DNA from 2 places in the Shewanella sp. SW24 genome. Region 2 is predicted to be linked to the other one. Evidence: riboswitches for the same ligand, from Rfam matches in the RefSeq annotation. Region 2 holds a riboswitch; the other holds the start of a gene.
What was found. Region 2 has a riboswitch for cobalamin ahead of L5M17_RS18470 (ABC transporter ATP-binding protein). Riboswitches for the same ligand answer to the same signal wherever they lie in the genome.

Region 1: it holds a riboswitch for cobalamin, as region 2 does, so the genes downstream of both, L5M17_RS08135 (TonB-dependent receptor) here and L5M17_RS18470 (ABC transporter ATP-binding protein) in region 2, are expected to answer to the same signal.

Annotation. Positions count from the first base shown of each region.
Region 1 covers NZ_JAKKSH010000007.1:149,848-164,837, reverse strand. The annotation lists gene L5M17_RS08195 (MATE family efflux transporter) at 1-381, shown strand, start outside; gene L5M17_RS08190 (DUF4274 domain-containing protein) at 409-1,014, opposite strand; gene L5M17_RS08185 (HPP family protein) at 1,113-1,538, opposite strand; gene L5M17_RS08180 (alkaline phosphatase D family protein) at 1,791-3,557, shown strand; gene L5M17_RS08175 (phosphoribosyltransferase) at 3,842-4,408, shown strand; gene L5M17_RS08170 (glycerophosphodiester phosphodiesterase family protein) at 4,498-5,775, opposite strand; gene L5M17_RS08165 (DUF3622 domain-containing protein) at 6,146-6,448, shown strand; gene L5M17_RS08160 (DUF3103 domain-containing protein) at 6,829-8,013, shown strand; gene azu (azurin) at 8,111-8,587, opposite strand; gene rbsK (ribokinase) at 8,881-9,792, opposite strand; gene rihA (pyrimidine-specific ribonucleoside hydrolase RihA) at 9,812-10,768, opposite strand; gene L5M17_RS08140 (hypothetical protein) at 11,003-12,445, shown strand; cobalamin riboswitch at 12,580-12,815, shown strand; gene L5M17_RS08135 (TonB-dependent receptor) at 12,924-14,885, shown strand.
Region 2 covers NZ_JAKKSH010000028.1:688-15,677, forward strand. The annotation lists gene L5M17_RS18455 (hypothetical protein) at 1-35, shown strand, start outside; gene metH (methionine synthase) at 478-4,212, opposite strand; gene L5M17_RS18465 (histidine phosphatase family protein) at 4,482-5,207, shown strand; cobalamin riboswitch at 5,429-5,605, shown strand; gene L5M17_RS18470 (ABC transporter ATP-binding protein) at 5,704-6,579, shown strand; gene L5M17_RS18475 (FecCD family ABC transporter permease) at 6,576-7,706, shown strand; gene cobT (nicotinate-nucleotide--dimethylbenzimidazole phosphoribosyltransferase) at 7,915-8,997, shown strand; gene L5M17_RS18485 (adenosylcobinamide-GDP ribazoletransferase) at 9,103-9,891, shown strand; gene cobU (bifunctional adenosylcobinamide kinase/adenosylcobinamide-phosphate guanylyltransferase) at 9,888-10,514, shown strand; gene L5M17_RS18495 (cobyric acid synthase) at 10,620-12,254, shown strand; gene cobO (cob(I)yrinic acid a,c-diamide adenosyltransferase) at 12,329-12,952, shown strand; gene L5M17_RS18505 (DUF2235 domain-containing protein) at 13,162-14,196, shown strand; gene L5M17_RS18510 (cobalamin-binding protein) at 14,273-14,990, shown strand, end outside.

The DNA.
Region 1 (14,990 bases), on a different contig from region 2:
ACCATAGTATTAGTCTTCTACTGGCAGCGATTCGTTATTGTCGGCTGGTTGAGTGAAAACGAAGACGTTATTCAACTAACAGCGTTATTGCTTGCGGGTTCCATCGCGCTTGAAACAGGGCGAGTGTTTAATCTGGTGATTATTTCGGCGCTCAAGGGTGCAGGTGATGTGGCATTCCCTGTGCGTATAGGTCTTTTTAGCATGTGGGGCATTGGCGTGTTATTGGCTTGGTTCTTTGGCTTGCATTTAGGTTATGGCGTGCTTGCAGCCTGGCTTGCTGTGGCTGCCGATGAATGGATCCGCGGTCTGATTATGGTGCACCGTTGGCGCTCGGGTCGCTGGCAGCGTTTTACGCGTATTCCGCTAGTAACCCTAGCTTAAACCGCGCTGATAACAAAAGGTCAGCACTTATTGGTTGCCCCATTTGCCCGATTTCAGTAGTTCATTTTTAAATTGTAGATACCTTGGATGCCCTTCATAGGTTTCGATTTCCATAGTGCTGTAGGGGGCAAAAATAGCCCCTGGAATTTGGCATCCTCTAGTAAGAACGTCTTCTAATGAGGGCATAAAACATTCTTTAATCGGGTCAAAATGGATTTTATAACTGGCATAGCCGCGCGCAACAAATCTATCGGTTATGGTTTTGAATAGCTGTCCAAAAGGCGTGTCGAGCGTCTCCGGCGTGGAGTAATAAAAGCCTTGTCCGTACCAGTAGAGTAATAAGGCGGTACCTGCGTCGCAGAGTGGATGTTCGATAATCGCCCTGACCATGTCGGGATCATCGTTATCCCAATTCAAGTTGGCCGCGACAAAATGCAATTCCTCCATACTTTGTAAGTCACTGATACAGGTGATTTGCGTTGCCGCTTTGCCAAAGTAGGTACTGTCTTGATGTAAAAAGTCGTAATCGGGATCGGCGAGTAATTTGGCGAGTTGTTGTTGATTGGCAAAACAGCCAAATTCTGCGCATTCATAGGCGCGAATAAATTGTTCTTGTGAGAGTAATTTAGCCAAGGGAATCCTTTCTTTTTATAGAACACACAGTTTATAAAAAAGACAGCGTCAGCCTTGCGTAGCAAAAGGCTGACATGGCAGAAAGGGAGCGTAAAACGTTACGCTTGCTGTTGCAGTAGGGTACGGCACAGCTTAATAAAGTCCGATGAAGTGACGATACCGAGTACCTTTTTATCGACATCGACGACGGGCAAGCAGCCGAGTTTGTTTTCAATAAAATATTCCACCACCACAGTTAAGGGCTCGTCGGCGGTTAGATGCTGATACTCTTTATCCATCACTGTCGTGATTGGCGTGTATCGCTCTTTACGTTCGAGCGCGCCTTGGCCGTACTTGTTCAACATAGTCATCACGCTGGCGATCATCTTTTTATGGGTGAGTACGCCAACGAGGGTGCCATCAATTTCAGAAATCACGGGTAAGTGGCGTACGCCACGGGTTTGCATCAGATGGTGGGCATCTTTCAAACTGGCGCCATCGCTGATGCAGATGACTTGATCACTCATAATATCGCTGACTTTCATTGTTAAATTCCTTTTCTTGCCATTCTTAGGCGTGCATTTAACACGCTGCGTTAGCCTGCACCGATGTTAGCAGCTTCTCTGTAACCTACGCCAGTCCTGCACAAATAAAGTACGCTATCCAGTATAAGTGTTTGAATTGATAGATATCATAAAAGGCTGACAAAGATGTCACAAATATGTAACAGTGATATCTCACAATCGTGGTCTTATTAGACCTCATACCAGTGAAGCCTTATCTAACAAGGAATAATAATGAATCGTACCGTAACTCGTCGTGATTTTTTGGCTATGTCGGCCAAAGGTGTTGGTGTTGCTGTGATCTCTTACGGCTTGATGGGCTGTAGTGATAGTAATGATGATAATTCTGTACCCGCGCAATTTTTACATGGGATTGCCAGTGGCGATCCGGCCGTCGATGCTGTGATCCTCTGGACTCGTGTCACGCCTGAGTCTGAGGGCGATGTAAAAGTGAGTTGGCAAGTGGCAAGTGATGCGGCCTTTGCTCAATTAGTGACCACAGGTGAGACTGTCACTAATGCGAGCCGTGACTACACGGTTAAGATTGATGCCCGTGGTTTACGTGCTGGGCAAACCTACTTTTATCGCTTTATGACGGGTGATAAAACCTCTGTTGTGGGTAAAACCCGCACTCTGCCTGAGGGTGATGTTAGCTCAGTCAAATTAGCCGTGATGTCCTGTGCTAACTTTCCTGCCGGTTATTTTAACGTCTATGAGTTAGCGGCGGCGCAGGATGATTTAGATGCTGTGGTGCATTTAGGCGATTACATCTATGAATATGCCCGCGGTGGTTATGCCAGTGAGCATGCTGCCGAATTGGGCCGTGAAGTGTTACCCGCCAATGAGTTGCTAACGTTGAGCGATTACCGCACTCGCCATGGTCAGTACCATACCGATGCGAGTCTGCAAAAGTTACACGCGAAAGTGCCTTTTATTACAGTGTGGGATGATCATGAAGTGGCCAATGATACTTGGCGTGATAGTGCCGAGAATCACAACGAAGGCGAAGGGGATTTTGCCGTTCGTAAAGAAGCTGCACTACAAGCTTATTTCGAGTGGTTGCCGATTCGCCCATGGCGTGAAGGGAATCATGAAGAGATTTACCGCAGCTTCAGTTACGGCAATCTCGTCGATCTGCATATGCTGGATACTCGCGTATTAGCCCGTGATAAACAGCTCGATTATGCCGATTATATGGATCCTACCACGGGCTCGTTTGCTGGAGAGCGTTTCCTTGCCGATGTCACTTCAACCACTCGCACTATGCTGGGGCTGACGCAATTATTATGGCTGCAGGGCACATTGCTACAGTCGACAGGCAAGTGGCAGGTACTGGGACAGCAGGTATTAATGGGTAAGATGTCATTGCCGGCGGCGATTGCCACTCAGCAGATGAGCATTCCCCAATTTGCCATGTTAGGTGCGTTAGCTAAGTTAGCGGCCCGTGCGGCGGCAAATGATCCCACGCTGACCGCCCAAGAGCTGCAATATCTTCAAGCCAATCAAGCCTTACTCACGCCAGAAGTTATCGGGCTGCTGCAATTACCTGCAATCCCGTACAACTTAGATGCTTGGGATGGTTATGCCTATGAGCGTGAAGTGATTTTAGGTACGGCTAAATCGAAAAATCTCAATCTAGTTGTGATCGCGGGTGACACCCATAATGCATGGGCTAACGAGCTTAAAGACGTGAATGGCGATACCGTTGGGGTGGAGTTTGCGACTAGCTCAGTATCATCGCCAGGCCTTGAATATTACTTGAATCTGCCAGCGGAACAGATCCCCGCGACCGAGGCGGCAATCGTCGAGTTAGTGCCAGATCTTAAGTACGCTAACTTAAAAGACCGAGGCTTTATGACGCTCACCTTTACCGCTGATGAGGTGCGCAGCGACTGGCATTATGTGGATACCATTTTGTCGAAGGATTTCCAAGTCGCAACGGCCCGTGGTTATAGCACTAAGACAAAAGTAGGCGAGCATGTGATTACGCCTATCGTTTAATGCGGTATTGTTCGCTTGTTTATCGGCCACCTTAGGGTGGCCTTTTTGTTGCTTTTGGCTTTAAAAGACAAAATAAATGTCTGTTGTCACGCAAGTTCTTACTATTACTGCAGCACATCGCATTTTTTTGGTATAAAATTCGCTCCCAAAATTCGGCGGCTGCCTACACTTGCTAAGGCAAAGCTGTTCTAGTGTTTTGGGAACCTTTACCCGCCGAACAGACCTTACAGGGGTCATAAGCTTTAACGACCTAAGAATAAAATCAATGTGATGGGGACTGTGTCATGTCAGAAAAGTATTTTGTTACCGCGCAGCAATTGCTGGAAGATTCATTTTTATTAGCTTCGCAAGTGTATGAGAGTGGCTTTCGTCCGCAATTTATCGTGGGTATTTGGCGTGGCGGTGCTCCAATCGGGATCGCGGTACAGGAGTTTTTCGATTTTAAACAAGTTGAAACCGATCACATTGCCGTGCGTACCTCTTCTTATTATGGGATTGGCACCGACAAACAAAGCAAAGAAATCAAAGTTCATGGCCTGCATTACATCGTTGAAAATGCGAACGCGAGTGACGGTTTGTTGATTGTGGATGACGTGTTTGACTCTGGCCGTAGTATTCATGCATTAAAAGAAAAACTCAGCCAACTGATGCGCTTGAATATGCCAACCGATATCCGTATCGCTTGCCCTTATTACAAGCCAAAAAATACCGCAGTGCCTTTAAAACCCGACTATTACATTCATGCCTCTGAAGACTGGTTAGTTTTCCCGCACGAAGTTACAGGTTTAACGCCTGAAGAAATTGCCGAAGGTAAGGGCGATTTAAAGAATATCCAGCACCTGTTTAAATAGCTCGCGGCGAGATATAGATTATTTTCGCAATAAAAAAAATGCGTTAACGATTAATCGTTAACGCATTTTTTGTTTTCTATATCGATGACTTATAAATCCATACAGTTAGCATAGTAAGTCACAGTGGCGGGCCAGTCGGAGAACACTCCAATCACGCCGACATCTTTCGCAAGTACATCAAGTAATTCAAAGGTATCGCCTTCATTATCTATCGCTTCGGTAATGCTTTGAAAGTAAAAGCCGCCGCCATTTTTTAATAAACCAGAACGTTCTAGCGACCAAGTGATGATCTTAAGCCCAGCGCCTTTAGCGGCCTTAGCGTATTCCGAAGGAATGATTTTCTTATCCGCATCTAAGGCGACTAATACCCAGAGTGGCGGCGCAATAATTTCGACGCCTTGGGTCTTTAAATCCGCCATTGATGGTGACCAAGTGGCAGAGTTCTGCGGATCAAAGGCGCTGTTATAATCGTATCTGTCATCGAGAAACACGGCTTGCTTCGCAAATTCAGGTGCGTTGGCGACCCAATATTTGATGTCATCCAAAATAAATGACTGGGGGAATACTTGCGAAACATTGACGCCCGCCGCCGTGTATTCATCCAACATTTTTTGCGCGTAATCCTGCTGAGTAAAACCATCGAAGGGCATAGATACGCTGGCGGCTTTTAGCTCAGGCGTCATCTTCACACCGGCTTTTTTAAACATTTCAATACTTTCAGCGTGGGTCATTAAGGTGCCATTGCCAGCATAAAGATCGGTGCGCCAGCTTGGGGTACCATTGATGAATTCGGCCGCAGTGGTCGCTTTCGGATTGTTGCCTTCCATCTTACCCTTGAGAGTTTTAAATTCGGCGAGGGTGATATCGCTAGTGCAACAGGTTGCCGATGCGCTGACGCCATTGGCGGCATCAGCAGGAGTGAATGGGATCGAACATTTATTGGCAAGTTCGGGTATGGCTAAAATGTTGGTCGTGCTGGCAAGATCGCACTGTGAGTGGCGGCAAACTAAAGCTTTATCGGCGGTGAAGGTGACATCACACTCGACTATGCCTGCGCCCGAATCGATAGCCGCTTGGTAGGATTCCTTTGTATGCTCAGGGAATTTCATTGGCGCGCCACGGTGACCTATGGAAAATTCGCTGCGATAAAAATTGTCAGTGGTGCATTGTTCTAAGCGGGTTTTAAGTGTGCTGTCTTGCATCTGACGTACGAGGAATAAGGGTCTTTCTCCCACTTGAGCTGGAACGGGTTTGCTGGTGGGTGGCGTGACTGCGGCGTTATCATCGCCATTATTGCAACCGGCTAATAAAGCGCTCGTGGCAATTAACAGGCCGAGTGAGAGCGACGAAATAGGGCGTAGTTTCATCAGATTTACCTATGAGTAATGATGTAAATTATTAACATTAATCAGAAACTCTAAAGTGTTAATGTGACTGAAAAAGCCTATTTGTATGACATAAACAAGAATATATACCGTTTGCACGACGATTATCTAAGGCACGCTAGCTTGCGATAAACTGCCTTAGACAGAGGACGGTCGGGATATATGTACAGTGTTGCTTTAGATGTGAGCATTGACTCCACTGAGCGAGTCGATGAAACTGGCATGAATATTTTCATCTGGGCGATCTTTCTGGGCCGAAATCAAGTACACTGCGCTCCTTTTGTTTTATGATGAGCGTTTGGTTCGCTTGATAAGACAAACGTGACAAGCATCATTTAGGAAATAGAGCAGAATGAGCAAGGGCAAAAAATACGATTTTCGCGTGACACAGGGCGACAACGGTTGGAAAACTGAAATCACTCGTCGCATGACATCAACTAAAACAGTTGTGTCTAAGAGCCACGATGGCTTTGCGACTGAAGCCGAAGCGCAAGCTTGGGGCTTAACTGAATTACAAGTGTTTTTAGGCACGTTAACTGAGCGCAATAAACGTCGTTCAGAGAAACAAGCTAAAGCAAAATTAGCCGCAGCATTAGCGGCTGAAGCGGCTACTGATGCCGAAGATCTTGATGAAGATGATTTCGACGAAGAGTAACACTCATTTGTTTAACCTTGTCTTATCAAGCCAGTGTGACTGTTAGGGCGCGCATAACGGGTTCTGAAACGTTACTCTGGCGATGAACAGCAAAAGGCAGATCTTAAGATCTGCCTTTTGTGTTTTTGTCGCTCGCGAAACTGTGCATATCAATTCATTTCATTCTATTTCCTCGTTTATCTTCATACACTCTGTTCGGCTGGACTGATCTACTGATGCTGTCATTAGCTTGTTTTTATCGCATTTAGTCGGGATTACGTACCCTATACCACTAATAATTAACGATAACTATTATCATTTGATTTACTTAGATGCTGCTCTGTGCTCATATGTAAGGAATTCGAACGCACGTTTAACTTTATCAAGGTAAGGGAACTCCTATGAAACTACTTCAATCCAGTTTATTGCTGTGTTTGTCGGCTTCGGCAACCCTGAGTTATGGCCAAGCCTTAGATGGAGAGGCGTTACGCTTACTACAAGCGTCGCTAAAGGATTCGACTTTGGATGCACAAGCTCAGTTAACCAATACAAAGCGGGCATTGGCGTTAGATTTAAGCCATCAATATGCGCAGCTTGCGCCTATCTTACAGACTGAAATAAACCAGTATCAGTTAGCAGTGAATGCCGATGACATTCTGTCTCAGCATAGGCTCAATGATAATGTGATCACCAAAGCCGATGCGTCGATTCGCCGAGTGAAGGGCTTAAGTGCCAAAGCAGATTCTCTGGTGCAAGTGCGTCTGGCGGATGAAACCATGTTAACCCCATGGCAGCAAGGTGAGTCTCCTTTATTTGCCTATGAGCCCGATGGTGACGAGAGTCAGTGGGATTATATTGAAGCCTTTGATATTCATGGGCAAGTGCATCAATTAGACGTGTATAACCTGCCGCAGCAGCCAGTGTTTGTGGTCGGTATCGATAGCAAAAAAGCCTTTGTGGCTGGCTTAGAGGTGATGCGGGCGACATTTGCCGAGGCGCAGTCAGCGAAAAAAGAGGGCGCGCTACTGAGCCGTGCGCAAACACAGGCGGTGGCAGACAAGCCGATTTCAACCACAGTGATCAAGCAAATATCCTTGAAGGATGACCATGAGCCGTGGATTTCTGGTCGTGCCGAAATTTACGGCATAGTGACAGGGGTTGCCCCGAGCCGTGAAGAGCCTGTGCTCGATATCGTCGAAATGCCCTATTTAGATTATGCGGATACGACCTATTATCCGAATCAAATCATCATACATTGGGAGCGTTATCGTTGGGCGGCTGCGGACATGATCTTAATGGAGCATGACGATGGTACTAACTATAAAGTGTTGGCCACTAAGCTGTTGGAAGCGGCGGAGCAGATCTTAAAGTCGATCCCCGATCCTGAAGCTCAGGGTTATGCGCTGATCCCGCAAATCACCAATGGTATTTTAAGTGTGATGCCGGATGCTTGGTTCACCAATGACGATGACTTTGTCGACGTGTATTACACTTTACAGGAAGGGGTTGAATATCCTAACTTGAACGGCGCTAACGGTAATGCGATGACGAGCTTTGCGCCATTAGTCATCCAACCAAGACCATGATGGATTAGTGCGGCTAAATGCAATGGCTGAAATGTAAAAGCGGATCCTAAGATCCGCTTTTTTATTGACTAACTTAAGGTGAGGCTAGGCCATTCCTTTAAGCTTTTAACTTGAAACTGCCTTGCATAATCGCCCAGTGACCTGGGAAACTGCAGAAGAATTGGTAGGCTTCGGTAGCGCTCATACCGGCAGTGCTAAAGGTGATAGACGTTGATTCGCCACCGCCCACTAAATCTGTGTGTGCGATAACGCGCGTATCACCGGCTTTGACATAGGCTGCATCAGGACCGGCACTCATGCCTTCAGTTGCTACTGCTGACATATCGGCTGCTTTAGTTAATACCCAGTTATGGCCCATGGCTGCTTTTGGCAAAGTGCCTGAGTGGGTTAAGGTTAAGGTCACTTCTTTACAGCTTGCAGGTACTGACAGCTCTTTAGTGTCAAATTGCATTGCATCAGTGGCGGCAATTTTCAGTTCACATTCGTTGGCACTCGCTTGGCTAGCGAATAATAATCCTAGGCCGATTAGGCTAGTGCTGGTCACGTTACGTAAAGCTGTGCTTTTTGCTTTCATCTGGTACTTCCTTATTTGAACAAGGGTAGCCGAGCCGTTTTGACTCGGACATGCACCTGCCAGCATAAGCAATCTTCATTAAATGGGAATGAAATCAGCGTGTAAATTATGTATATGCAACTTTCGGTTGAAAGCTAGCATCGTTATTGGCGGCAAAATTGTTAGCGGTAAACATAGGTGAGTACTTAGCTTTAGTGAACTAAGTACTCAGGAACTATTATTTATGTGTTTGGTTTATAAATGATAATTTTTTGTTCTAACGCAGGGCGTCTATTTCAGAACTTCTTACGTTTTTAGTACGAAAGCTCCTGTCGATAGGGAATCGCACGTTGTGCACCTGGGCGAGTGACAGTAATGGCACTGGCTGCATTGGCAAATCCCACGGCTGCAGCAATCGACATGCCCTCGCTTAAGCCCACAACTAAGGCGCCATTGAAGGTATCCCCTGCGGCGACTGTGTCTATGGCCTGCACTTCAAACGCAGGTATTAGCCCATTAAAACCTGGGCTGCTGATATATGCGCCACGGCTACCTAAGGTAATGACCACAATCTTTACTCCCTGCTGGTGGAGAAGTTGCGCTGCCATGTGTGCATCATCAATATGGTTGATCTCAACTCCCGTTAAGGCTTCTGCTTCGGTTTCATTGGGGGTAATAATATCTACCCACTTGAGTACATCTTGGCCAAGTGCCGTCGCTGGAGCGGGATTTAGTACAGTCGTCACGCCAAGATTCTTGGCTATTTGCAGCGCCTTTGCCACTGTGGCAGCGGGCGTTTCCAATTGTGTTAACAAGTACTCCGCATTAGCAAACAGGGCGTAATGAGCTTCTAAGTCATCGGGTGAAAGGCTGGCGTTGGCACCTGCGGCAACGCCAATCGTATTCTCACCGTTATCACCGATAAAAATCATGGCAGTGCCTGTGCTCAGTCCGGCTATTTGGCGGATCCCTTCCGCACTGATGCCATCATTCATCCAGCTTTGACGCATATTATCGCCGATACTGTCTTGGCCGAGATGGCAGATAAAATCAGTGCGTGAACCTGATTTGGCTAAGCGCGCGCAGGCGACGGCTTGATTGGCCCCTTTGCCGCCCTGTTCGAGGCGGTAATCTCGGCTCATTAAGGTTTGCCCTGCAGCGGGCAGGTACTCAAATTTCATCACATGGTCGGCATTTGCACTGCCGATAACGAGTATCTGGCTCATAGAAGACTCACTGTCATTTTTATCTGCGATTGAGATAAGTTGCATCATAGACGCGTAAACTGTCTACCAGTAAATCGACAAAGCCTTGCCTATCGATCCCAAACAGCACAGTCGCATTGGCGGCTTTACCTGTTAGCTGATAGCGATCGACCACTGTCATGCCTAAGGTCAACTCACTTTGGGTTTCAATGCTTACCCAGCAATCTTGCGCCTCAAATAGCTCAGGTTTAAGCAACCAAGCGATAGTGCAGGGGTCGTGCAATGGCGCACCAATAAAGCCCCATTTAGGATCTCTGTGGTAAATCATAAAGAAATCCAATAATTCGGCGACGCACTGAGCAATTGGATTTTGAATCGCGCGAATGCGTTCTATGTCTTCATCCATGATTTGCGCCTGATGAGTTACATCGAGGCCGCACATGGTAATGGGAATTCCGGATTTAAAGACAATATCGGCGGCTTCAGGGTCGACAAAAATATTAAATTCGGCGGCTGGGGTCCAATTACCGACACCGGCTGCGCCGCCCATTAGCACTATGCGTTCGATCTTGGCGTGTAATTCGTGGTGGCTGGCGAGCAAAAGCGCGATATTGGTGAGTGGTCCTGTGGGAATTAAGGTTACTGGCTGATGACTTTGGCGAATTTGCTGCGCCATTAATTCAACTGCGGTAATGGCTTGAGGGCTAAAACTTGGATTAGGCAATGCAGGGCCGTCGAGTCCGGTTTCACCATGGACATTGTCGGCAATGATTAATTCGCGAGCTAATGGCTTGACGGCGCCGCCAGCGACAGGAATATCACTGCGATTTAATAAGGTTAAGATCCGCAGGGCATTATTGAGCGTTTTATCCGGCGTTTGGTTACCGGCGCTGGTGGTGACGGCCAGTGGAACCAGCTCTGGATGGGCAAGAGCTAAAATGAGCGCAATAGCGTCGTCATGGCCGGGATCGCAATCCAGAATAATAGGGCGAGTCATACTGTTACTCCTTTAAACAGCGGTGATGGGGGCTTAGAATAGCATGCCATCAGTTAGGCGCTAGCCTGTGTAGGGGACTTGCAGAGTAAACTGTGAGCATTTTCGTCTTTTTATCAACAAGCTGCTAGAATTCTGCCCATTTTTGACATTAGGCGATGTTAGGTAAATCCATTCTCGCTCTGTCCGCTGCACAACATTGAATGACATCTCCAAGCAAATATAAGGAAATAAGTAATGCTCACTCATCGAATCACTTGGCCTAAGGTTTTACTCGTGGGCATGGTTGCCATGCAGATCTCTGGCTGTAGCGATCCTCAACCTATGGCCGTTGTGGAAAGTAATAACGAGTCATTGCTACAGTTTGATAACGGTAAACTCATCCAATTTAAGGAAAATCCGAGTCCACAGTATCGCCATATTCCTTGTGATTTACCCGCAGTCGAGACTGTGGTCACCAACAGTTCGGCCTTTGCGGCGTTAACTAAATCCGGTGAGGTGATCACTTGGGGTGACAGTTATGCTGGCGGTGATAGCCGCGAGGTGCCGGAGCAGCTTAAGCAAGTTAAGCAAATCGTCCCAGTTAAGGACGGGTTTGCCGCGCTACGTCAAGATGGCACTGCGGTGTACTGGGGCAATGCAGGGAAATATAGCCTCGACAAAGCCCTACAAAACCGCATGACCAATATTACCAAGTTGTTCGCTAATCAAGAGGCCATTGCGGCCCTTGATGCTAATGGCAAGGTACACACTTGGGGTTATGGCCCCTACGGCGGCAATAGCTTACATGTGCAGGATCAATTAGTTGATGTTGTCGATATCTTTGCCAGAGGACGCAGTTTTGTCGCCCTCAAAAAAGAAGGTAGCGCGGTGATTTGGGGGCAGGTTGAAGAGTCGACCAATATGAAAAAGTTACTCCCGCAGCTTACGGATGTAGCGAAGATCGAATATTTTCAACACACCTATGCCGCCTTGAAAAAGGACGGCACTGTGGTGAGTTGGGGTTGGCGCAGTGATGCTTACTCGATCCGCAGTGCTTTAAAGGATGTGGCGAGTATGACGGCAAACAATTGTGCCTTTGCGATTTTAAGTCCTACGGGGGATGCGCATTTTTGGGGCGATGGGATTAACTGTGGTGTCGATTGGATTAAAAAAACCGATATCACAGGGGTAAAAGAGATTATCAGCATCGGCTCAGGCTTTTTATTACTGCGGGATAAGGCCGTGCCGCAAATTGTGGCCGACGATACTGATTACGCTCATATGTTTGGGTTTCACTATGCCCAAGACATTCTTGATAAATATTGGCAGGAAGGCAGCGTCATTACTCGAGGGCCTGCCTCCTTTGTGTTTACGCGTCCCGATGGCAAAGTGGTGCCTGTTGGTTATCGCGCCAACCGTGAAAATGTGGAGAAGTTGATTGCACGTATTCCGCGACTCACTTGGTTAGATGGCGCAGATGACGGTTATGTTGGCATCAGCGAAAAGGGGGAGCTGGTCTCTTGGTCGATGAATTTGCCAATGTTCGACAAGTCGCCAGTGCAACCTGCTGACTCGTTAGTGATTAAACCGCTGGATTTTACCCCCGTTGCCCAATGCGAAACCCCTGAGCAGCGTCAGGCGATTTTGAGCAAAGACAGACCAAAACCTGCGGCAAAAAACTGGGATGGTGTTTTCTAGCTCATGTGAGTTTTCTCGCTAACTTGAGATTAATGGACTTTCATCCGTATAGACGTCTATAATGCGCGCGCTCAGGTCTGATATGCTCTGAGCCTTGTTGGGCGTTAACAGATTGTACGCCCTTTGAACCTAATTTTGAGTCAACCTTCTGTGGTGCTTACGATGATAGTGTCGTGAGATAATCGGGAAGCCAGTGAAATTCTGGCACTGCCCCCGCAACGGTAAAAGGTGAGAGAAGACCGCGTTTGATTGGTGTGTTCAAGAGTGAACCCGAAAGTCAGAATGTGAAAGGTCAGTCTCGCGTTAATCTAACTTTTAATGGATTAACATAGCCTAAGTCCGGAGACCGGCCCTAAAGGTGTTTTTGAGATTTCGGTGGGCAGATCTCAAAATGCGATAATCACCGTCAGTATTTACGACTGAATTAACGGTATCGTGGCGTCAATGCCCCGTTTTCCTTGCAGGAGTTAAAGGTAAAATGGGAACAAATCCAACAAAAATCGCGCTGCTGATCGGCAGCCTTTGCAGTTTTTCAATTATCGCGCCCGTTATGGCGGCTGACGATACCAGCACAGCTAAAGTTGACGAGCATCTTGTCGTGATCGGCCGCTCTGATAAGACCCCCTTAAATATTGCCGCCAATGTGAATGTGATTGATGCAGCCGCGATTGAAATGAGTGGCGCGACTAATTTGACCGACGTCTTACGCGGTCAAAGCGGTATTCAAATTTCGGATAACAATATTGGAACTAGCTTTGCTATGCGTGGTTTTAGCGCCAGCACTGCCGTTAATAACACGCTGATTTTACTTGATGGTCGTCGTCTCAATAATATCGATATCGCCGCACCTAGCCTTAATGCCATTCCGCTTAATCAAGTGGATCGTATTGAAATTTTATCGGGTAGTGCAGGTGTACTTTATGGCGATCAAGCCGTGGGCGGGGTGATTAATATTGTCACTAAGTCCCCTGAAAATACTGGCGGCAGCGTGCAGTTATCTGGCGGTAGTTTTGATACCTATGAAGGTCGTGGTGATGTGTCTGGCGCGATTAACAAAGATTGGCGTTACTTTTTCACCGGTAGTTACAACCAAGGTGACAACTATCGCCAGCATAATGCCAACGAAACCGGCTCTATTCTTGGCCGCATTCAATATAAAACAGCCACAGACTCCTTCTTTGTTGAAACCAGCTACTACGATAACGATCGTGAAAATCCGGGCTCGCTTACTGAAAAGCAATTTAAAGACGATCCCCGTGCTTCATCAAATAAGGTAGAGTATGCCCACGAGATGACCACTGCGGCGCGAACGGGTTACCAGCATCAGCTTAATCAAAACTGGGCGCTGGCGGCGGATTTAGATTACAGCGATACCTTAGTGTCTTCTCTTAATTGGGGGGCGAACAGCCATAACACACGCTCACTGTTAATGTTTAGCCCTAAAGCGTTAGCGAATTACAGCACGCGTCAAGGTGAGCTAAGCCTAGTCACAGGTTTAGACATCAGCCGTGGCAAGGCTGATTTTGACACTATGGCGCGCAGTAATGTGCAGCAAATGCAAAGCGCCTATCTACAAGCTACAGTGCCTTTAAGCCATACTTTAAGTTACGTTGTGGGTGGACGATATGCGCGGGTGACCGATGAGTTGGTCGATGGCAATGTCTATCCTAATGGCATGGATTTAGACGAAAATGCCCACGCATTCGAACTGGGTTTAAATTACCGCCCAACTGCGGAACACAGACTCTATGTGCGCGCCGATGATAACTTCCGTTTTGCCAAAGTGGATGAGCAAGCTTATACATCGCCGGGCGTATTTGGCTTAAAGCCGCAAACAGGCCGTTCCTATGAGGCGGGTTGGGATTGGGCTGTCGCTAGTCAAACCCTACGAGTCAGCCTATATCGTCTCGATTTAGAGGATGAAATTGTTTATGACTCGAGTGCAGTTAAACCCATAGGTGGAAATTTCAACGGTGCAAACGTTAATGCCGACGCTTCTCGTCGTTATGGCGCGGGTGCCGATTGGGATTGGCAGATCACTAAAGCGCTGCAACTCGGGCTGGAATATAACTATACCGACGCCGAATTTACCGATGGTGCTAACGATGGCAAAGAGCTGTCTTGGGTGGCAAAACACACGGGACGCGGTTATGTCAGCATGGATTTTGCTGAGCATTTCCAAGTATTTGCCGAAGCTATCTACACGGGGGATCGTTTTATCGAAGGCGATAACGCTAATCAAGGTGATAAGCTAGCAAGTTACGTGCTTGGTAATTTAGCCTTGAACTACAATCGTGATGCTTGGCTTGCCAGCCTGCGTATCGATAACCTATTTGATAAAGACTATGTCAGCGCAGGCTATTACGGTGGCCTTTGGGGTGATAGTTATTACTCTGGTCGAGGCCGCGATATTCGTTTCACTGTGGGCTACCGCTTCTAAATATTAATGAGTTATCTAATAACAAAGCCAGACTCAGTCTGGCTTTTTATTTTTTACGCTGAGTTCAAAGAATAAATCTTAAAATAGGTATAGTCTTGAATATCG
Region 2 (14,990 bases):
AAATTGTTTACCAAACAACATTGTTTTATATTTAGTTTTTACGTAATTAGTTGATAAAAATGGACTCTCATCGTCAATTGCACTGTAGTCGATTTCCAGCTATGTTTTGGTCTTGCTTTAAATAAGCCGAGAGATATATAACTCTTAGAATGCTAAAACTTTACCCTAGTGCCACAGAAGTTCACCGATCCCCTGCGAAGTTGCTGAAGGGCGTTGAAGAAAATAGCGTGACGCAGACAGGACGTCTGCGTAGCTTTCGGGGGGAAGGGACGCCCCATCGGAAGCGTTAGCGATTTTCGAATAAGCACGAAGCCAGTAACTAATGCATGTAACTTCGCTAGGGGCGTCTTGGAGAATCCAAGGAGGATAGGACGAGCAGTCCTCCTTGGTCGGGTGTGGGGTGAAGCCCCACGACTTTAACGCTTAATTCAAACGAAGTTTGAAAGTTTAAGCCCTGCGGGTGATTGCAGATCCCAATCACTCGGGATCATAATCTAGCACTGGCGCCAGCCATTTCTCCGTCTCAGCTACAGTCATCCCTTTGCGCTTCGCATAATCTTCCACTTGATCGCGGCCTATGTTACTCACGCCAAAGTAGCGGGATTTCGGGTGGGCGAAATACCAGCCCGATACTGCCGCTGTGGGGAACATGGCGTAGCTTTCGGTGATGTTCAAGTCGATGGTTTCATCGGGCTTGAGCAAGTCCCATAACAAACCTTTTTCTGTGTGGTCTGGGCAAGCTGGGTAGCCCGGTGCGGGGCGTATACCTTTGTATTTCTCGCGGATTAAGGCTTCGTTGCTTAACTGCTCATCGGCCGCATAACCCCAAAACTCTTTACGTACCCGTTCGTGCATCCGCTCGGCAAAGGCTTCGGCCAAACGGTCGGCTAAGCATTTGAGCATGATGGCGTTGTAGTCGTCGTGGTTGGCTTCAAAACGTGCCACATGTTCGTCTATGCCATGGCCTGTGGTCACCGCAAAGCCGCCCATGTAATCGGCGACGCCTGAGTCTTTTGGCGCAACAAAGTCGGATAGGCAGAAGTTGTCATTGCCGACACGCTCAAGCTGCATCCGCAGGTGATGTGTGGTCATTTCGACTGTGGTGCGCGACTCATCTGTGTAGAGTTCAATGTCGTCGTAATTGACGGTATTGGCAGGGAATAAGCCGATAACGGCTTTCGCCGTGAGCCACTTTTCTTCGATGATTTGTTTGAGCATGGCCTGACCATCGGCGAACAGCTTTTGCGCCTCGACGCCGACCACTTTATCGGTGAGGATTTCAGGGTAATGGCCATGCAGTTCCCACGAGCGGAAAAACGGTGTCCAGTCGATACGCTCGACTAAATCTTCTAACGGATAATTATCAAACACTTGGCGACCGAGCACGTTTGGCGTGAACGGGGTGTAATTGGCCCAATCGTGTTGGCAGCGGTTTTCACGGGCCGCTTCGAGTGAGACTATCTCTTTGCGCTTGGCTTGGGATAGGCGCTTAGTGCGCATGTCGTCGTATTCGGCATAGGTTTCGTCTATGGTCGCTTGGCGAGTCTCGTTGTTGATGAGCTTACTCACCATAGGCACGGCGCGGGACGCATCGGCGATATAAATGGCGCCATGAGGATAATGGGGCGCAATCTTCACCGCAGTGTGGATTTTCGAGCAAGTGGCGCCGCCGATAATCGCCGGAATGGTTAAGCCTTCACGGTGGAAGGTTTTCACGTTATGCACCATCTCGTCCAGACTCGGCGTGATGAGGCCCGACATGCCGATGATATCGATATTGTGTTCTTTCACGGCGTCGAGAATTCGCTCTACCGACACCATCACACCTAAATCGAATACCTCAAAACCGTTACAGGCGAGCACCACGCCGACGATATTCTTGCCGATATCGTGCACGTCACCTTTTACTGTCACCATCAAAATCTTGCCATTCGATTGGCCTTCGACCTTTTCTAGCTCGATATAAGGGTTTAAGTAAGCCACGGCTTTTTTCATCACCCGCGCCGATTTCACCACCTGCGGCAGGAACATCTTGCCCGAGCCGAACAAGTCGCCGACCACGTTCATGCCGTCCATCAAGGCGCCTTCAATCACATCCAGTGGACGTTTCGCTTCTTGGCGGGCGGCTTCGGTATCTTCATCGATAAATTCGGTAATGCCTTTGACGAGCGCATGGGATAAGCGTTGGCTTACTGGCCAGCTGCGCCATTCTAAATCTTCTTTCTTGCCCACCTGCGCGCCATCACCGCGGAATTTCTCTGCGATTTCAAGTAACTGCTCAGTATTGCTCGAGCCTTCCACTGGGCAGGGCAAGTTAAGCACCACGTTTTCGACCCGCACTTTAAGCTCAGGATCGATATCGTCGTAAATGGCTAACTGACCCGCGTTGACAATGCCCATGTCCATGCCGACTTTGATGGCGTGGTAGAGGAATACCGCGTGAATTGCTTCGCGCACTGGGTTGTTACCGCGGAACGAGAACGACACGTTCGATACGCCGCCCGAAATCATCGCGTGGGGCAGGGTGGCTTTAATCGCTTTAATGGCATCAATAAAATCGACTGCATAGTTGTCGTGTTCATCGATACCAGTGGAGATGGCGAAAATATTCGGGTCGAAGATGATGTCTTCTGGCGGAAAGCCGACTTTATCGACCAACACGCGGTAGGCGCGGGTACAGATTTCGATTTTACGCGCCTTAGTGTCGGCCTGACCTTGCTCGTCGAATGCCATGATAATGGCCGCCGCGCCGTAGCGTTTCACTAAGGTGGCTTGATCAATAAACTTGGCTTCGCCTTCTTTGAGGGAAATCGAGTTAACTATGCCCTTGCCTTGAATACATTTGAGGCCAGCTTCGATCACTTCCCACTTAGAGGAGTCGATCATAATAGGTACGCGGCTGATGTCGGGCTCAGAGGCAATCAAGTTTAAAAACTTGTGCATGATCTCGGCGCCATCGAGCATGCCTTCGTCCATGTTGATGTCGATGATTTGCGCGCCGCTTTCGACCTGCTCGCGGGCGACATCGAGCGCTTGCTCAAACTTGCCTTCTTTGATCAACTTTAAAAACTTGGCCGAACCTGTGACGTTGGTGCGCTCACCCACGTTAACGAACAGGGATTGGGCGTCGATAGTCAGTGGTTCCAAACCGGCCAAGCGGCAAGCGACCGGAATGTCTGGCAAAATACGTGGATCGTGACGGCTCACCGCTTCGCGGATCACGCGGATATGTTCAGGCGTACTACCACAACAACCCCCGATAATATTAAGCATGCCTTCGCGCGCCCAATCTTCGATCACGTTCGCCATGTCCTCTGGGGTTTCATCGTAACCGCCAAACTCGTTCGGCAGGCCTGCATTCGGATGCGCCGACACATAACACTCACTGATGCGGGATAATTCTTCCACATAGGGGCGTAATTCTTTTGGCCCAAGTGCACAGTTAAGACCGATAGATAAGGGCTTGATATGGCGAAGGGAATTGTAAAAGGCTTCGGTCGTTTGGCCAGTCAGTGTGCGGCCAGAGGCATCGGTAATGGTGCCCGAAATCATGATCGGCAATCTGTCTTTAGAATGCTGACCAAATAAGTCATCAAATACCGATTCAATCGCAAACAGTGCGGCTTTGGCATTTAAGGTATCAAATATGGTCTCGACCATAATGATATCCGCGCCGCCCTCAATCAGCGCCTTAGTGGATTCTTTGTAAGCAGTCACTAACTCATCGAAGCTGACGTTGCGATAGCCTGGGTCGTTCACATCAGGGCTAATCGAACACGTACGGTTAGTGGGGCCTAACACACCGGCGACGTAGCGTGGAATGCCTGTGGCAGCAAAGGCTTCATCACAAGCTTCACGGGCGAGGCGCGCGCCGACTAAGTTAATTTCGGCGGACAGCGACTGCATGTCGTAGTCGGCCATGGCGATGGTGGTGGCGTTAAAGGTGTTGGTTTCAATGATGTCGGCACCGGCGTTTAAGTAGTCGGTGTGAATTTGTTTGATGATGTGAGGTTGTGACAAGACCAAGAGGTCGTTGTTACCTTTGACATCCGTATGCCAATCTTTAAAGCGTTCGCCGCGATAGTCCTCTTCTTCCAGCTTGTAGCCTTGGATCATAGTGCCCATGGCACCGTCTAAGATCAGAATGCGCTCTGCAAGCTGTTTGCGAATGTCTGCTAATATTTGGCTGGCTTTGGTTGAGGGTATCGTCATAAATAATTACCTTAAATACAGCTAAGTTAAGTCCAAAAATCGGCCATTGTTATGCTAAGTGCATTTTATTGTCGTCTGCCGACATTTTTTGAATACTTGTTCTTAAAAATTTGCTTTGGACATTTAAACGTATAGACGTCCATAATACGCGACTTATGATTGTCAGGGCAAGATGAAAGTCAAAGGCATTAGGAGCGAGAATCGAGAATCAAGAATTTAGGCACTTGGCTTGAGTTCCTAGCATCTAGTCCCTAACTAAAAAGGCATATATGAAACAAGTTCGGTTGTTATTGTTACGCCACGGTGAGTGTGAAGGCGGCGCTATTTTGCGGGGTCGTGTGGATGTGCCTTTGAGTAAAAAGGGTTGGCAACAAATGTCGGCAGCAGTTGAGTCACAGGCCAGCGTGTGTAGCGCGATTTATAGCTCGATTTCACGCCGCTGCGCCGATTTTGCCCACGCTTTTGCCGCCGAGTTGCATTCGACGGCGGCACTGATATCTGAGTCAAGGCCATTGCAGGCGCAGTGTTTGTCGGGTTTACAGGAAATTGATTTTGGTGATTGGGACGGTTGTCGGCTCGATGAACTGTATCAACAAGAGGGCGAACGCTTAGCTGCGTATTGGCAAAACCCTTGGCAAACTCCGCTGCCTAATGGTGAAACTATGGCAAGTTTTGAGTCGCGGGTGAATGGGACGATTGACCAGATACTCGCCGCCGAGTTTGAACGATTGACCCTTGACTCACATAAAATGGGTAATGAAAACAGTGCCGTTAATGAAACCGCTGACAATATGCCAGCCACTCAAGTGTGGGTCGTGACCCACGGCGGGGTGATCCGTCACTTAATGGCGCGTGCCCTAGGGGTTGAACGGGCGGTGGGGTTTTATAGTCAACTCGATTTACCCGTGGCGGCCGTGGTGAGCATTAATGTGCTGCAAGATGAACAGGGTGTCTGCTATTGGCGTTTAGATTGGCCTAGTGGGCGCAGGTGTTGAGGCCTTATTTCACTATCTCGGCGCTATCATGTAGGCGTGATCGTTTGGCGAGAATAAGCTGACATGAAAATATTCTGATTTAAACAGCATTGCCTAATGGTATAGATGTAGGATAATGCTTTTCCCTGACGTTTGAACCAGATAGCGTATTACATGCGCAATGAGTGATAACGTCGCAGAAATAGGTGTTGGGAATAGACTCTCTTTGTTCGAATCGCTCCGTTGTTTTAATTCACAGTGGCGTTGTTAACAAAGAGCATATCAACCCAAACATAATAGGGAATCGGGGAACTGCTCGTCAGTCAGCCCGAACTGTGCCCGCAACTGTGAGTAGTGAAAAAGATCTCGAATCTTCTTCCCTACGAGTCAGGAGACCTGCCTATTTCTGTTATCGCTGCGTGCAGCCTTAGTTCTCGAGCGGGTGACTCGAGGGAGCAGATGACAATATGCACAACCTTTTTTATACAGGTTTGGACTCGATAGGAGCGCCGCTTAGGTGAAACTTTCCGCAATCCAAACTAATAGCCCCGTGAATGACACTAACCCATCATTGAGCCCGTCAGTCGCGCTCAATGTGAGTCATTTGAGCTGGTGTATCGATGGCAAAACCATACTTTCCGATATTAACTTTACGCTGCCAATGGGGCAGATGCTGGGGTTGATTGGCCCTAACGGTGCGGGCAAGTCCAGTTTGCTGCGCTGTTTGTATCGGTTTGTTCGCCCGACTCAGGGCAAAATTACCCTTTTTGATCAAGATATTGAGCGCTTGTCGCCCAAGGCGTTTGCCTGTCGCGTCGCCGTAGTGCAGCAGGATACACCGCACTATTTTGACCTCACCACAGAGCAATTGGTCAGCATGGGCTTAACGCCCCACAAGGGCATGTTTGATACCAATTCGAGCTGTGATACTGAGCGTATTGCTAAGGCTTTAGAGAAAGTTGGCTTGAGCCATAAGATGCACCAACAATATGAGCACTTATCCGGCGGTGAAAAGCAACGCGCCTTGATTGCCCGCGCCATAGTGCAGCAGCCGCAACTTTTAATCCTCGATGAGCCAACGAACCACCTCGATGTGCGCTATCAAATTCAAATCCTCGAATTGGTGCGTAGTCTTGGGATTAGCGTGATTGCCTCAATTCATGATCTTAATTTAGCCAGTGCCCTGTGCGATAGTTTGTTGTTGATCCATAACGGGGAAGTCAGCGCTATGGGGACGCCAACCGAAGTATTAACCGAGGCGCGAATTGGCGATGTGTTTGGCGTGTGTGCTCAGGTATCGCCCCATCCACAACATAAAAAGCCCTTAATCAGCTATTTTTATGGTTACCACCATGTAGATCATGGCCTGAACGAGCGAGGCGAGGGTGGATGACTCAGGGGAGTAAACAATATTTCATCTCATATTTGGGGCGTATCGTGACACCGTTGACGAGACAACAACTGATGCTGCTCGTATTAGGTATCATCACTTTGATAACGCCTATTGCCGCGACGAGTTTTGGTGCGGCGAACATCAGTTTTACTGATGTTATTCAAGTGTTTATCAATAAGGCGACGAACCTCACTCAAGCCAATGGCATGACTGAGCGCATTGTGATGGAGCTCAGGCTACCGCGCATTTTACTGGCTTTTGTGGCGGGTGCGGGTTTGTCACTGGCGGGCAGTGTGTTGCAAACCGTGACTCGCAATCCGCTCGCCGATCCCTATTTGTTTGGCATTAGCTCTGGCGCGTCCTTTGGTGCTGTGGTGATGTTGACCTTATTCACTGGCTCTGGATTTTTTGATAATGCGGGCATGGCGGCACATTCTGGGCTTTTTAGCGGTTCGGGCGCCTTGTCTGGTTTGCTTTGGTTTAGCTTGCCCTTGGGCGCTTTTATTGGCGCCAGTTTGTCGGTACTGATAGTGCTTGCTTTGTCTGGGCTTGGGCTCAATAGCCAAGTGGAGCGCATGTTGCTCTCTGGTGTGGCGACCTCCTTTATGTTCGGCGCATTAACGAGTCTGCTGCTGTATTTCGCCAGTCCGCAGGCGACAGCCTCTGTGCTGTTTTGGAGTTTAGGCAGTTTCGCTAAGGCCAGTTGGTCCTTGTTAGTACTGCCGACACTGGTGATTGGTGCGAGTTTATTCATTATTTTAGGCATGAAACGGCAGATCATGGCGTTGCAGGCGGGGGATGAAACGGCGCATACCTTAGGGGTGAATGTGCCTAAGCTGCGGCTCAATATGTTGCTGCTCTGCTCCTTGATTACCGCTATTTTGGTGGCTACATGCGGCGGTATCGGTTTTGTCGGGTTAATGATCCCCCACACAGTACGCATGCTGTTTCCCGGTCGTCAGCCGATTTTATTAACGGCGCTGGTGGGCGGATTATTTATGGTGTGGATTGATGTATTAGCGCGCTGTTTATTGGGTAATCAAGAGTTGCCCGTGGGCATTATCACGGCCGCCATAGGTAGCATGTTCTTTTTGCTGATTTTACGTAAGCGTAGAGTCATGCCGTAAATACAAGGTCATGCCGTAGTCACCTAGTCAGGACGTAAACCCAGAGTTAAGTCGTCATCTTTGAGTCATGCCGTAAGTGCAGACTGACGGGATAATCAGTATTTCTGTTGATATCCCACCCGCGATTGGAAATGCACAATTGGACATGTTCGTCATAGACGCGGGATGCGTTGTGGTTATTTAATGTAGATTACAAAGTGGAGTGTGGATGTCTCAGTCAGCCGTGTCTTTTCAAATAAGCCTTGTGAGTAAAGCGCAGGATCTGGTGATTCTGCAGAAAATTGATCTTAAGACTAAGCCGCCCGGCGCCTTAGGTCAGCTCGAATCCTTAGCCTTGCAGATTGCCCGCGTGCAAACGACTGATTTGCAAAAAACGGAGCAGCCACAAACGGATGTGCTCAAAATAGTCCATCCAACTATGTTAGTGTTTGCGGGGGATCATGGCATTGCCGCAGAAGGCGTGTCGATTGCCCCTAGCGAAGTGACTCACCAAATGGTGCAAAACTTTGCCCATGGCGGCGCGGCGATTAACGTTTTTTGTCGGCAGGTGGGCTTTAAGCTCGAAGTGATCGATTGCGGTATGTTAACGCCAGTTGAAGGAGTTGAAGGTATTATCGATCAACGTCTTGGCGCTGGAACGGGGGCAATCCATTTAGAACCCGCGATGACGTTGGAAACCGTCGATAAAGGCTTTGCTATGGCGCGCGATTTGATTGAGCGTCACCATCAAGCGGGTTGTAACTTAGTCGCCTTTGGTGAAATGGGCATAGGCAATACCTCCTCTGCTGCGGCCATTATGGCGGCGATTATGCAGCTGGATGTGATTGATTGCGTTGGCCGTGGTACTGGCATTAATAGCGAAACCTTAGAACGTAAACTGATGCTGATTGAGCTCGCGTTATTGCTGCATCAAAGCGCTTTAACTGGGCCTAAGTCAGTGTTAGCTTGCCTAGGAGGCTTTGAAATTGTGCAGATGACGGGGGCTATGTTAGCCGCCGCCGAACGTAAAATGCTGGTGGTCGTGGACGGTTTTATCGCGACAGCGGCGGCATTAGTCGCAGTGCAAATCGCCCCCAATGTGCGTGATTATTTGATTTTTGCCCATCAATCCGATGAGCAAGGTCATCTGCGAATGTTAGAATTTTTGCAGGCTAAACCTTTATTATCCCTAGGGCTGAGATTAGGCGAAGGTACGGGGGCGGCGTTGGCATTGCCGCTTATTCAAGCCTCAGTAAATTTTTACAATCAAATGGCGAGTTTTAGTGATGCGGGGATTGAGGCTGTTGTATGATGTGCTCTGCTAAGTCGCTTATTTTACTTATTTAAAATAATAGCCTTTAGCCAACCGTTTTAATTTTAAACCTTGCAGCAAGTGTGAATTCACTAAGGATGCTTTATGTCAGAACGCGAAAGCTGGCACAAAGAGATAGATTTATTTTTAGTTGCCATGGGCTATTTTACCCGCATTCCTATGCCTAAGTGGGTCGAAGTCGATAGCGATAAGTTGAATAAGGCCAGCCGTTATTTCGGTCTCGTCGGTCTTCTGGTCGGTTTGTTAAGCGCCATAGTGTTTTGGCTGACGCAGAACTGGCTCCCCGCTGGCGTTTCTGTTCTTTTAGCTATGTTGGTTGGCGTCTTGCTCACGGGCGGATTCCACGAGGATGGCCTCGCCGATACCTTCGACGGTTTTGGCGGGGGTTGGACGGCTGAAGACAAGCTGCGGATCATGAAAGACTCGCGCCTTGGCAGTTATGGCGCACTGGCACTGATGTTGGCCCTGCTGCTGAAATGGCAGTTGTTAGTCGAGTTGGCCCTGTACGATCCTGTAGTCGCGGGTTCTGCACTTATCGTCGCGCACACAGTGAGCCGTGTGGTATCAGCCAGTATCATCTTTAGTGAAAAATATGTCCGCGATGACGAGACCAGTAAGTCTAAGCCGCTATCGCAACATCAAGGCATTAATGAGCTGCTTATCCTGATCGCCAGCGGCGTATTAGTGCTGTTATTCCTCAAGGGGTTAGCGGCATTGTCATTGCTATTGGTGATGATAGGACTGCGCCGTTTGATCATAGTGATCTTTAGACGCCAGATTGGCGGTTACACGGGTGATACCTTAGGCGCGGCGCAACAAATATCTGAAATCGTGTGTTATTTTGTATTGCTCGTTGTGGGTAACATACTGTGATCCACCTCGTCCTAGGCGGCGCCCGTAGCGGTAAGAGTCGTTACGGCGAAGCCTTAGTGCGTCAGTACACTGCGCTTGGCTTCGATGCCTGCTATGTGGCGACGGCGCAGGCGCTAGATGATGAAATGGCGACACGTATCGCCAAGCATCAAGCGGGACGATCGGACGATGGTATCGAATGGCAATTGTTTGAAGAGTCGCTCGCCCTCACTGCACTGTTAAAACAGTTAGCAAAACCTGGGCGAGTGATTTTAGTAGACTGTTTAACTCTTTGGTTAACGAATCAATTACTTGCATCGAACGTTAACATCGATGATGAACCCGCGCCGACTGAGTGGAATGCGACTGACTTTGCCGTTTCACCCTCTGCCACTTCAACCTCTGACGATAAAGCTCATGCGAGTTGGCAGGCCGAGAAAACCGCTTTTGTGGATTCCCTCGTCGAGCTTGAGGGAGTGGTGATTTTGATCAGTAACGAAGTCGGTTCTGGCATAGTACCCTTAGGTGAGTTGAGCCGACAATTTGTCGATGAAGCGGGCTGGTTAAATCAAGCCGTGGCGACCTTAGCGGATAATGTCACCTTAGTGGTCGCTGGTTTACCCTTAGCATTGAAACCACTTTAGACTTTGGGCTCAGTCCACGTTTTAAGCTTAAGTTGCATACTTAAGTGATTTTTAGACTGAGCTGTTATGTTAATGACTGCAAACTAGAATAAGCCTTTTAAACCTATGTCCTCTCCAAACACAGACAACACAGCCTGTGCTAATGCACTCGATACCGCTGACACTACTGTAGTTAATACGCCCGCAATTAATACGCCTGCGGTTAATTCACCTCGGCGCGCGGCAGTCTTGATGGTGCAGGGCACTACATCGGATGCGGGCAAGAGCACCTTAGTCGCAGGCATTTGTCGTTTGCTCGCCCGTCAGGGGATTAAGGTTGCGCCCTTTAAGCCGCAAAATATGGCGCTCAATAGCGCTGTTACTGTCGATGGCGGCGAGATTGGCCGCGCACAGGCCTTGCAAGCCGTGGCCTGTTATCTTGAGCCCCATACCGATTTTAATCCCATACTGCTTAAACCAAGCTCGGACACGGGCGCGCAAATTATCGTTCATGGCAAAGCCCTGACAACACTCGAAGCCTCGGCCTTTTTTGGGCCTAAATCTAAGGATTACAAGGCAATGGCGCTTGGCGCTGTGCTGGAATCCTTCGAGCGATTGACGGCCCAGTATCAAACCATAGTGGTGGAAGGCGCGGGCAGTCCGGCGGAGATCAATCTGCGCGAAGGTGATATTGCCAACATGGGATTTGCCGAAGCCGTGGATTGTCCTGTGATTATCATTGCTGATATCGATAAGGGTGGCGTATTTGCCCATTTGGTCGGGACCTTGGCCTTGTTATCAGAATCCGAACAGGCGCGGGTAAAGGGCTTTGTGATCAACCGTTTCCGTGGCGATATTAGCCTGCTGCAATCAGGGCTCGATTGGCTTGAAGCTTATACTCAAAAGCCTGTTTTAGGTGTGTTGCCTTATCTGCATGATTTACATCTCGATGCCGAAGATGCGCTGATAAGCTCGCCGACCAAAGGCGCTAACAGCCGCTTAAAAGTGCGGGTATTAGTGTACCCGAGGATCAGTAATCACACGGATTTTGATCCGCTGCGGCTGCATCCCGATATTGATTTTGATTATGTGTCGTTGCAAACCCAAGCCGCGAGTCACGCGACTCATTTGCCCGCTGCCGATGTATTGATCTTACCCGGTAGTAAGAATGTGCGCGCCGATTTAGCCTTTTTACGCCAGCAAGGCTGGGATAAAGATATCGCCACACACCTGCGTTACGGCGGCAAAGTGCTCGGCATTTGCGGCGGCTATCAAATGTTAGGCCAAAGCATTGCCGATCCCTTAGGCATTGAAGACAGTGCGGGTGATACCGCAGGACTTGGCTACCTGCCGCTGAGCACAGAACTGAAAGCCGAAAAACAGTTACGGCGAGTGAGCGGTGAGCTAACGTTACTTGGGCAAAAGGTTGCTGTTAAGGGCTATGAAATCCACTGCGGTGAATCAAGCTATCTTATCCCTAGGCTTGAACAAACGAATGCGCCCTTGCAGTTAATCCCTGATTCCACATCTATGAGCTTTGCCGATGGCCTGCAAAGTGATGACGGGCAAATCCTTGGCACTTATTTACATGGGCTGTTTGATAGCCCGGATGCGTGTCAGTTGATTTTGCGCTGGGCGGGATTAAACGATGCTAAGGCGATAGATATCAATCAAATACGTGAGCAGCAGCTCGATCGTTTAGCCGATGTGTTAGCTGAGCATTTAGACATGCAAAAATTACAGCCAATTTTAGAAACATAAGTTTTAGAAACATAAGTTTTAGAAACATAAGTTTTAGAAGCAGACATTTTTAGCAGCAGAGTGAAGAGAAGACCATGACAGCACAAAACTACAACGAACAAGCGCAAATCAAGGCCGAACGCCACAAGGCTCGCCAACAAAAAGTGAAAGCCGGTGTGGATGCTAAAATTGCCGCCGCCCAAGAGGAGAAGGGGATTCTGCTGGTGTTAACCGGTAACGGTAAAGGCAAATCGACCTCAGGTTTTGGCACTGTGGCCCGCGCCGTCGGTCACGGTAAAAAAGCCGCGGTCGTGCAATTTATCAAAGGCACTTGGGAGTGCGGTGAGCGTAATTTACTCGAAGGTGCAGGGGTTGAGTTTCATGTAATGGGCACAGGTTTTACCTGGGAAACCCAAGATAAAGAAAAAGATACCGCCGCCGCAGTACTCGCTTGGGAAGCCGCCGAAGCCCTGCTGCAAGATGAGAGCATAGATTGCGTGATGCTCGATGAACTCACCTATATGGTGAGCTATCACTATTTAGATGTGGAACGTGTCCTTAGCGCACTTAAAAATCGTCCACCCATGCAGCATGTGATTATTACGGGCCGTGCTTGTCATCGGGCGATTATCGAGCTGGCTGATACTGTCAGCGAAGTACAACCGTTGAAACACGCATTCGAAGCGGGTATCAAGGCACAGCAAGGTTTTGACTACTAATCGAACCTTGTAAAAGTCGGCGCATAAGTGACGCAGCATTGTTGGTTGCAATGTTAAGTAAGACGCGCGAATGGCTTTAGCACAGGCATAAAATGCGCTAAGTTTGAGGACGAGTAACTGCCTATTAGTGACTAGCGACAATTTGTTGTTAGCGACTATAGGTTAGCCACTAACCGTTGAGCGTTCAAAGTGTTCTCAAGGATGATCCTATGAATAAACGTATTGTGATTTGTGCCGATGGGACTTGGAATCGACCCGAGAAAGATCTTAAGGTCGATTTCCCCACCAATGTGCTGCGCCTCGCGCGGGCGATTAGCCCGATAGCGGCTGATGGCAAACCCCAGCAGGTATTTTATGATTGGGGCGTGGGTTCCTATTACGATCAAGCCATTGGCGGTGCGACAGGACGCGGTTTACATAAAAACATCATGGATGGGTATCGCTATATAGTGCAAAACTATTCCCCCGGCGATGAGATTTACCTCTTTGGTTTTAGCCGTGGTGCTTACACTGTGCGTTGTTTGTGTGGCTTGATTAATAACTGCGGCATACTTAAACGCCCCGATGCGGCGTTGATTCAACAAGCTTTCGACCACTATAAAAAAAGCAGTGCGCCCTTTGCGCCTGATGGTGAAAAATCCCTCGAATTTAGAGCGAGATACAGTCATGAATCTCGGGAAATCAAGTTTGTTGGCGTGTGGGATACCGTGGGCGCTATGGGGATCCCTATCTCGTTTTTAGGTTTGTTCGAAGATAAAGACGAGTTTTACGACACTAAAATTGGCCGCAATGTGCGCGTTGCCCGCCATGCCTTAGCCATAGATGAACATCGCAGTGATTTTGAGCCGACCATTTGGCAACTGCGTGACAATATGGACATGCAGCAAGTGTGGTTTGCGGGCGCCCATAGCAATATTGGCGGCAGTTATAAACCCGATAAAGACGGTTCATTGTTGTCGGATATTGCACTGTTGTGGATGATATCCGAGGCGCAGAAATTTAATTTAAGCCTAGAGCCACACTTAGCCGCGAGTGTGCATCCAAATCCGCTCGCGACCTTACATGACTCGAGACGCAGTTTTTATCGGATAAAACAGGAATATTTGCGACCACTCGACCCTGAGCAAGTCCCAGTACTTTTGCATCATTCGGTGAAGGCCCGCTGGGATCAAGATCCTCAGTATCGCCCCAAGAATCTACAAACTTATATCGAACACTATGGCTGGCCAGAGCAGCTAGTTTAACTCTATAACCCCAAGTGACCTGAAGCTACTACGCCTGCATCTTCAGGCGGTTTGGGGATAAATACTAAGGCATATCATGATTAAGCGACACTTAGCTGGACTCGTTTTTGGGCTCAGTCTGTTTCTTCCCCATAGCGTATTGGCCGAGCCCGCTAAACGCATTATTGCGCTCTCGCCCCACGCGGTAGAAATGCTCTACGCCATAGGCGCGGGCGATACGATTGTGGCCGCAACCGATTATGCGGATTATCCCGAGGCGGCAAAAAATATCCCGCGTATTGGCGGTTACTACGGCATTCAAATGGAGCGGGTGATGGAGCTTAATCCCGATCTGATTGTGGTGTGGGATTCGGGTAATAAAGCCGAAGATATCAACCAGCTTAGGACGTTAGGATTTAACCTTTATGGTAGCGATCCTAAAACCTTAGAAGGCGTCGCCAAGGAGCTTGAAGAGTTAGGCCAACTTACGGGGCATGTTGAAGAAGCAAGCAAGGCTGCGGCCGCTTATCGCGCTGAGCTTATCCGATTGCGGGTTGAAAATGCTAAAAAATCAGAACCTAAGGTATTTTATCAACTCTGGTCGACCCCCTTGATGACAGTCTCTAAAAACAGTTGGATCCAACAGATCATCAGTGTGTGCCATGGACAAAATGTGTTTTACGATGCTGCCAGTGATTATCCGCAAGTCAGTTTAGAAAACGTCTTGCTGACCTTGCCCGAGGTGATTTTGCAGAGTGAAGAAGAAGGTAATGTGAAAGGGGTTGATTGGCGCCAATGGCCAGAAATTCCTGCCG